Neorhizobium galegae bv. orientalis str. HAMBI 540: one gene and its partner. Each later gene encodes a partner of the first gene's protein in a complex. Links are inferred from orthologs where the notes say so. Each region holds a gene or a part of one and is shown in the gene's direction. Other genes may lie near its edges.

Evidence for each region. The genes of interacting proteins can lie anywhere in the genome.
Region 2: the proteins of tsaB (region 1) and tsaD are in contact, whole or in part, in a solved structure (PDB 4WQ4), measured with the Escherichia coli proteins. The link is inferred for Neorhizobium galegae bv. orientalis str. HAMBI 540 from one-to-one orthologs.

The regions. Positions count from the first base shown.
Region 1 is NZ_HG938353.1:33,874-38,680, forward strand. The notes cover bases 1,136-3,907. They hold tsaB (tRNA (adenosine(37)-N6)-threonylcarbamoyltransferase complex dimerization subunit type 1 TsaB), read left to right. Parts: upstream 1,136-2,074; coding sequence 2,075-2,740; downstream 2,741-3,907. Other genes in these bases: RG540_RS00170 (universal stress protein), read left to right, coding at 1,136-1,374; RG540_RS00175 (NifU family protein), read left to right, coding at 1,490-2,056; RG540_RS00185 (GNAT family N-acetyltransferase), read left to right, coding at 2,758-3,252; RG540_RS00190 (Fur family transcriptional regulator), read left to right, coding at 3,294-3,722; RG540_RS00195 (lysophospholipid acyltransferase family protein), read left to right, coding at 3,719-3,907. Outside these bases: trpS (tryptophan--tRNA ligase), read left to right, coding at 1-759; more of RG540_RS00170, read left to right, coding at 895-1,135; more of RG540_RS00195, read left to right, coding at 3,908-4,522; tRNA (N6-isopentenyl adenosine(37)-C2)-methylthiotransferase MiaB, read left to right, coding at 4,566-4,807. UniProt on the Escherichia coli protein: Required for the formation of a threonylcarbamoyl group on adenosine at position 37 (t(6)A37) in tRNAs that read codons beginning with adenine.
Region 2 is NZ_HG938353.1:3,747,753-3,751,711, reverse strand. What follows is about bases 1,018-3,959. They hold tsaD (tRNA (adenosine(37)-N6)-threonylcarbamoyltransferase complex transferase subunit TsaD), read left to right. Parts: upstream 1,018-1,910; coding sequence 1,911-3,008; downstream 3,009-3,959. Other genes in these bases: RG540_RS18235 (NAD(P)H-dependent glycerol-3-phosphate dehydrogenase), read left to right, coding at 3,005-3,959; hemC (hydroxymethylbilane synthase), read right to left, coding at 1,018-1,839. Outside these bases: RG540_RS18255 (COG4223 family protein), read right to left, coding at 1-104; RG540_RS18250 (uroporphyrinogen-III synthase), read right to left, coding at 195-905; more of hemC, read right to left, coding at 910-1,017.

The DNA.
Region 1 (4,807 bases):
ATCGGCTGGATGAACCGCATGACCCAGTTCAAGGACAAGGCCGGCAAGGATCGCGAGAACGCCTCGCTCGGCCTGCTCGCCTATCCGAGCCTGATGGCGGCCGACATTCTCGTCTATCGCGCCACCCACGTGCCGGTCGGCGACGACCAGAAGCAGCACCTTGAGCTTGCCCGCGATATCGCCCAGAAGTTCAATATCGACTTCCAGGAGAAGATCCGCGCCGCCGGCACCGGTGTCGACATGGTCGTCGGCGAGGAGCCGATCCACGGCTTCTTTCCGCTGGTCGAGCCGCTGATCGACGGGCCGGCGCCGCGCGTCATGTCGCTGCGTGACGGAACCAAGAAGATGTCGAAATCCGATCCTTCGGACCTGTCGCGCATCAACCTGATGGACGACCCCGAAGAGATCGCCAAGAAGATCCGCAAGGCCAAGACCGATCCGGAAGGCCTGCCGAGTGAACTCGAAGGCCTCAAGGGCCGCCCGGAAGCCGACAATCTCGTCGGCATCTATGCAGCCCTTGCCGACAGGACCAAGGCCGACGTTCTCGCGGAATACGGCGGCCAGCAGTTCTCGGTCTTCAAGCCGGCGCTTGCGGATCTCGCCGTGCACGTGCTTTCGCCGATCACGTCCGAAATGCGCCGCCTGATGGACGACACGACCCATATCGATGCCATCCTCAAGGATGGCGGCGAGCGCGCCCGCGCCCGCGCCGAAAAGGTCATGGGAGATGTCTTCGACATCGTCGGCTTCCTGCGCTGAGATTATCGGCGTCTTTCAAGTCACGCAAAGATTGCATACCCGCCACGGCATTCGTGGCGGGTTTTCATTTTTTTCGGTTGGTATAAGTTCCGCATCACGACTGCTTCGGTCGACTACATGCGAAGGAGGGGAAGCATGGTTTCGAAACGGCTTTCGCGGCTTGAAGGGCACCGGCGCAAGTTCATGGCCGTCATCGACGGCACGCCGGAATGTGAAAAGGCGGTTCATTACGCCGGACGCCGCGCCAAGAACTCCAACGGGGGTCTCGTTCTGCTTTTCGTCATTCCCGAGGGCGATTTCCAGCAATGGCTGGGCGTCGAGCAGATCATGCGCGCCGAGGCCCGCGAAGAAGCGGACGCGGTGATGGCAAAGGCCGCCCAGAAGGTGCGCGATACGATCGGTATCGATCCAGAAATCGTCATCCGCGAAGGCAACGCCAGCGAACAGATTATCCTGCTGGTCGAGGAAGACCGCGATATCGCGGTCCTTGTGCTGGCGGCCGGTTCCACCAAGGAAGGGCCTGGACCCCTGGTGTCCGCCGTTGCTGCCTTCCCGATCCCCGTCACCGTCCTGCCGGACACGCTCACGGCCGAGGAAATCGACGCGCTGGCCTGATTGCGGACTTGATCTTGCGCAGGCAAAGGAGCACTTGAACGAAAAGCTGATACGGCTTATCTTCTTTGGAAGAGTTCTAAATTTGCGAGGGGCGTCGTGCCCCAGGAGAGACGAGATGTTCATTCAGACGGAAGCCACCCCCAACCCGGCGACCCTGAAGTTCCTGCCTGGCAAAGTCGTGATGGATAAAGGCACTGCCGATTTCCGCAATGCCGGCGAGGCGGAAGCATCTCCGCTGGCCGAGCGCCTGTTCGGCATCTCCGGCGTCACCGGCGTCTATTTCGGTTACGACTTCATCACCGTCACCAAGGAAAGCGCCGAATGGCAGCACCTGAAGCCGGCGATCCTCGGTTCCATCATGGAGCATTTCATGTCCGGCGCGCCGGTCATGGGTGGTACGTCCACGCTTGCGGAAGCATCCGACGTGGAAGGTGAGTTCTTCGACGAGGACGACGAAACGATCGTCGCGACGATCAAGGAACTGCTCGAAACCCGCGTCCGCCCGGCCGTCGCCCAGGACGGCGGCGACATTACCTTCAAGGGTTTCCGCGACGGCACGGTCTACCTCAACATGAAGGGCGCATGCTCGGGTTGCCCGTCTTCCACGGCGACGCTGAAGCATGGCGTACAGAACCTGCTCAAGCATTTCGTTCCGGAAGTGCAGGCCGTCGAAGCTCTCTGAGCCCGCCGGCACCGTTGAATGATTATTCTCGCCATCGATACCGCCGGGGTGGATTGCTCCGCAGCGCTCTATGACAGCGCCGCGGGCAAAATGCTGTCTGAAGTCACCGAGACGATCGGCAAGGGCCATGCCGAAAGGCTGATGTCGGTCATCGACGAAGCGCTCGCCGCCGCCAGTCTTCCCCTCAAAGCCGTCGAGCGCGTCGCGGTCGTCATCGGCCCGGGCTCGTTCACCGGCATTCGCGTCGGCGTCGCCGCCGCCCGTGGTTTCGCGCTCGCGCTCGGCGTCGAGTCGGTCGGCGTGACCACGCTCGAGGCGTTGGCGCTCAAGTTTCTGGGTGAACATCCCGACCAGCCGGTCGTGGTTGCCATGGATGCCAAACGCAACGAGATCTACACTCAGGCGTTTTCCGCCAAGGGTGAGGCGTTGAGCCAACCCGCAGCGCTTTCGCCGGAGGATGCTTCGGAACTTGCCCAGTCTCTTTCGGCAGCAATGACCGGCTCCTGGGTAGAGCATTCCCTTGGTAAGGGAGTGGCCGAATATGACGGGCGGGATCGCTTCGACATTGCCGTCGTCGCGCGCATCGCTGCCGAAAAACCTGCGGATGCGCAACGCCCTAAACCGTTGTATCTTCGGGGACCCGATGCGAAACCGCAGACCGGTTTCGCCCTTGCCCGTTCGTGAATGTACAGACTGCGCCGATGCTCGACGATTATCTGACCTGGAAGCCGTATTTCGAAGTCGTGCCGATGGAGGCCGGCGATTGCCTGGAGATCTCCGAGCTGCATGGCCAGCGGTTTCCGCGCCAATGGAGCGATGGCGAATTCCAGAACCTCCTCCTGCAGCACAATGTCTTCGGTTTTATCGCCCGCCAGACCAATGCGTTCTTCTCGAAGCCGCTCGGCGGTTTCGTTCTTTCGCGTGAGGCGGCCGGCGAGGCAGAGATTTTGACGGTCGCCGTCAACGAGAAATTCGGCCGAGTGGGGCTCGGCTGGCGTCTGATGCAGGCGGCCTTGCGCGAGGCGGCGTCGCGCGGCGGGGAGAGCATGTTCCTGGAAGTGGAGGCAGCCAACCGCCCTGCCGTCGAGCTTTACCGCAAGCTCGGTTTCCGCAAAGTGGGCGAACGCCCCGCCTATTATGCCGGGCCGGATGGGACGCGCTCCACGGCGCTTGTCATGAGCCGCGTTCTTCGTTAGTCCGTTAGTTTCTACGGGAACGTTTCGAAAGCCAAAACGACATGACAGACCTTTCCAAAACCCTGGAGGAGCTGTGTGCCGAAAAGGGCATGCGAATGACGGATCAACGCCGCGTGATCGCGCGTATCCTGCAGGAATCCGTTGACCATCCAGATGTCGAGGAACTCTATCGCCGGTCCTCGAAAGTCGACCCCCGTATCTCGATCTCGACGGTCTACCGCACGGTAAAATTGTTCGAGGACGAGGGGATCATCGAACGTCACGATTTCCGCGACGGCCGCTCGCGTTACGAGACCGTGCCTGAAGAACATCATGACCATATGATCGATCTCAAGACCGGTACCGTCATCGAGTTCCGCTCGGCGGAAATCGAGGCGCTACAGGAACGCATCGCCCGGGAGCACGGCTTCCGTCTCGTCGGCCACCGGCTGGAGCTCTACGGCATCCCGCTGGACAAGGACGATAAGTGATTACCTGGGCGCGGATCGGCTTCGTTTTTGTCGTTCTTTTCGCAGTTACGCTGATTTTGTGGCCGTTCCAGCTCCTGGGCCTCGCCCTCGACCTCAAGATCCGCCGCTATATCCCGCGCTGCTGGCATCGGACCGCGTGTTTCCTGCTGGGCATCCGTATCCATGTTCACGGAACGCTGGAGCGTCGCCGGCCGCTGATGCTTGCCTGCAATCACGCCTCGTGGAAGGATATTCTTGTGCTCGGGGCGATCGCCGACGTGGTCTTCATCGCCAAGATGGAAGTGTCGGAATGGCCGGTCTTCGGCACGCTCGCCAAGCTGCAGAAGAGCATCTTCGTCGCTCGCGAGCAGAAGCGTCGGACCGGCGACCAGGTGAACGAGATTGCCGAACGGATGGCGGCCGGCGAGATCGTCGTGCTCTTTCCCGAAGGCACCACCTCCGACGGCAACCGGCTTCTGGAGGTGAAGTCGTCGCTGTTCGGGGCCGCCGCCGCCGCGGTCCAGCACACGCCGGAAGGTGTCGTGCATGTCCAGCCGGTGGCGATCGCCTATACCCGCATTCATGGCATGGCCATGGGCCGTTACCATCGGCCGATCGCCGCCTGGCCGGGCGATATCGAATTGGTGCCGCATCTGCTCGGCGTCCTGAAGGAAGGAGCGCTCGACGTGGACGTTGCTTTTGGCGAGACGATCGAATTCCGCGCCGGCGACAACCGTAAGCATCTGAGCATGGCCGTGACGAGCCGGCTTCGGCGCATGCTGATCCGCCATCTGCGGGGGCGTGACTACGAAGCGCTATAGGAAACGCTTCATTTCCGGGTCTTCTTGCGGTATGGAGCGAGCCATGAACGAACACGTCTCCCTTTCCGTGCCCGCCGACGAGCAGGCCCCGCGCCCGAATTCCCGCAAGGTCTTCATCAAGACCTACGGCTGCCAGATGAATGTCTATGATTCAGGCCGCATGAGCGATGCGCTGGCGGGCGAAGGCTACGTTACGACCGAAGAGATGGGCGAGGCCGACCTCATCCTCCTCAACACCTGCCACATCCGCGAGAAGGCGGCCGACAAGGTCTATTCGGCGCTCGG
Region 2 (3,959 bases), 3.7 Mb from region 1 along the record:
CTGCGGACAGGTTCGGCGACCACATCCGATTGCTCGGCCGTGAGGTCGATCGTGACCGGCTCCTTATCTGTCTTGGATCGGCGGGGTGGTTGTTCCGGTACCATCTCGACCTCTTTTTGCATGCGCTCACAGGAAACTAGTGGGTGGGTCATCGGAAAGAAAGGGGCGGGCGGGATTTTGGCGCAACACATCAACTAAAGGAGTGCCAATACCCCATCCTCGTCAGGGTGGCTGGCGATCTTGATATTTCTGTGAAATTCCCGCGGAATGTTTTCGGCGACATTGTCGCTGAGGCAGAGGAACTGCACGGATGCAAGTTCCTTCAGGTGCGGCGCAGCGAAATCACAGAACAGCCGGGCATTTTCCCGCGAGTAAAGGAGCACGGCATCCACGGGTGGATCGAGCAGGGTGGCGCGGATGAAAACCTCATCGTAGGCTATGGGCATCATTCCGTAGACTTCGGTCGCCACAAACGGGACGCCCTCGGCGTTGAGGCCGTCTTCGAATTGCGGCGAGCGCGGCTTGCCGGCGAGATAGAGCAGGGGGGCGTCGAAATCCGATGCATCGCTTGCGATGAGTTCAGCAAGTTCGGCGCCTGTGCCGGGGCCACGGCGAATGTCCCGGAAACCGGTATCTTCGGCCGCCTTTGCCGTTGTTTCTCCGACGGCGTAGAGGGTTTGGCCGAGAAAAGGGGCGAGGCGATCGCCCAGCGAGGACAGCACGCGAACGGCTTCGGCGCTGGTGACGGCGAGCGCAGAATGCCGGCCGGCGAGCGCTGTCGCGGCAGCGTCCGGATGATGGATCGACTTGGTCAGCGGCAGCAGGACCGGCTGATGGCCGAGGTTCTGCAGCCGTTCGTCGGTCCGGCGGGCCGAGCTTTCGGGGCGGGTGACGACGACCCGCATGGCTTTACGACCAGCCTTCGAAGAAATCGGTGCCGGCCGCCGCGCGGACCGCTTCTCCCGCCTGCCGGCCGAGCTTTTCCGCGCTCACCCGTTTGCCTTCGGTCTCGATCGAATGTTCCCTGCGGCCATCCGGCGTCAGGATCAGCCCTGAGAATTTCAGATGGTCGCCCTCGCAGATGGCGTAACCGCCGATCGGGGTGCGACAGGAACCGTCGAGGGCTGCCAGGAAGGCGCGTTCGCAGGAGACCGCGTCATAGGTCGGGCGGTCGTTGATCGGGTCGAGAAGCGCGTCGATGCGGGCATCACTGACACGGCTTTCGACGCAGATCGCGCCCTGCGCCGGCGCCGGGGGGAAATCCTGCGGGTCGAGCAGTTCGGTGACGACATCCTGCTTGGCAAGGCGCTTGAGGCCGGCATAAGCGAGCAGCGTCGCATCCACCTGGCCTTCGCTCAGCTTGCGCAGCCGCGTTTCGACGAGGCCACGGAAGGTGATGACCTCGATGTCCGGACGGATGCGGCGGATCAGCGCCTGGCGGCGCAGCGACGAGGAGCCGACAGTGGCGCCATCGGGAAGGGCGGCAAGCGTATGGGCGGTGCGGCCGATAAACGCATCGCGAAAATCCTCGCGGGGCAGGTAGGCGGCGAGACGCAGCCCCTCGGGCAGCTTGGTCGGCATGTCTTTCGAGGAATGGACGGCGAAATCGAGATCGCCGGAGATCAGCCCTTCCTCCAGTTCCTGGGTGAACAGGCCCTTGCCGCCGAGCTCGCTCAGCGCCCGGTCGGTGATCCGGTCGCCGGTGGTCGACAGCACGACGATCTCGAACATGTCCTCCGGCAGGCCATGCGCCGTCATCAGCCGGGCCCGGGTTTCGGAGGCCTGGGCGAGTGCCAGCGGGCTGCCGCGCGTGCCGATCCGGAAAGGTTTTGTTTGCATCCGCGTCATTCCATTGTTACCGGAGGCTTTCGTAGACCGGTTTATCCGGCATCGCAATTATCGATAGGCGTATGGCGACCTTTCTTCGCATCCTCGGCATTGAAACTAGCTGCGACGAGACGGCGGCTTCCGTCGTCGTGCGCCATGAGGACGGCCGCGGCGAAATCCTCTCCGACGTGGTGTTCTCGCAGCTCGACGAACACAGCGCCTATGGCGGCGTCGTGCCGGAGATCGCCGCGCGTGCCCATGTCGAGGCGCTGGACGGGCTGATCGAGGAAGCACTGGCGCGCGCCAATGTGTCGCTCGACGAGATCGATGCGGTCGCCGCGACATCCGGACCGGGCCTGATCGGCGGGCTGATCGTCGGGCTGATGACCGCCAAGGCGATCGCGCGGGCGGCCGGCAAGCCGCTGATGGCGATCAACCATCTCGAAGGTCATGCGCTGACGGCGCGGCTGACCGACGGGCTTTCCTTTCCCTACCTGATGCTGCTCGTGTCCGGCGGCCATACGCAGCTGGTGCTGGTGCGCGGCGTCGGCGAATATGAGCGCTGGGGCACGACGATCGACGATGCGCTCGGCGAAGCCTTCGACAAGACGGCAAAACTGCTGGGGCTTCCCTATCCCGGCGGGCCGGCGGTCGAGAAGGCGGCGCTGAAAGGCAATCCGGACCGGTTCTCGCTGCCGCGGCCGCTGGTCGGCGAAGCGCGGCTCGACTTTTCCTTCTCGGGCCTCAAGACGGCGGTGCGCCAGGCGGCGACCGAGATCGCGCCGCTCAGCGAGCAGGATATTGCCGATATCTGCGCCTCGTTCCAGAAGGCGGTTTCCCGGACGCTGCGCGACCGCATCGGCCGCGGGCTCGCCCGCTTCAAACAGGAGTTCGCGCATCTCGACGTCGACCGGGCGCTGGTCGTCGCTGGCGGGGTTGCCGCCAACCAGGAAATCCGCCGGACGCTGCAGGCGCTCTGCATCGAGAACGGCTTCCGCTTCATCGCGCCGCCGCCGAGACTCTGCACCGACAACGCGGCGATGATCGCCTGGGCGGGGCTCGAGCGGATGGCGGAAGATCTGCCGACCGACGGAATGGATGTGGCGCCGCGCTCGCGCTGGCCGCTCGACAAGGACGCCAAGACCCTGCTGGGGTCCGGCAAGCGAGGAGCCAAGGCATGAGCACTCGGGAACGGATCGTCGTTATCGGGGCCGGTGCTTTCGGGACGGCACTTGCCGCGGTGATTTCGCTGGAAGGCCGACATCCGGTCACCCTGATCGGCCGCGATCCCTCGCTGATGAGCGATCTGCGCGATGACCGGGTGCACGATGCAGCCCTTCCCGGCGTGCCCCTGCCGGATGCGCTGGAGTTTTCCGCCGAGCCGGATGCGATCGGCGAGGCGAGCCTTGTTCTGTTCGCCATGCCTTCGCAGGCGCAGGCGGATGCGGCGCGGCATTACGGTCCCTATCTTGCCGACGGCGCGGTGGTCGTCACCTGCGCCAAGGGCATCGACAAGTCTTCCGGCCGGTTGCTGACCGACCTGCTGGAGGCGGAATTGCCGCATCATCCGGTCGCGGTGCTTTCGGGGCCGGGTTTTGCGGCCGATATCGCCCGCGGCCTGCCGACGGCGATGGCGATTGCGGCGGGGGATGAGGCATTGGCGGAGCGGCTCGCCAACGCGCTCTCGAGCCGTACCTTCCGCCTATATGCCTCCACCGACCGGATCGGTGTGCAGCTCGGCGGAGCGCTGAAGAACGTGCTGGCGATTGCCTGCGGCATCATCGAAGGCGCCGGCCTCGGCGAATCGGCGCGCGCCGCGCTGATCTCGCGCGGTCTTGCGGAAATGTCGCGGCTGGTCGAGGCGATGGGCGGCAATGCGGATACGGTGCGGGGCCTGTCGGGCCTCGGCGACCTGGTGCTGACCGGCACCAGCCATCAATCGCGCAACCTGCGTTTCGGCATCGCGCTCGGCAGAGGCGAGGGTACTCAGGCCGGCGGACCGCTGGTCGAAGGGGCCTTTGCGGCATCCGTCGCGGCGCGTCTTGGCGAAAAATTCTCCGTCGAGCTGCCGGTCACCAACGCGGTGGCCGAAATCATCGACGGCAAGCTCGATATCATGACGGCCATGGAAC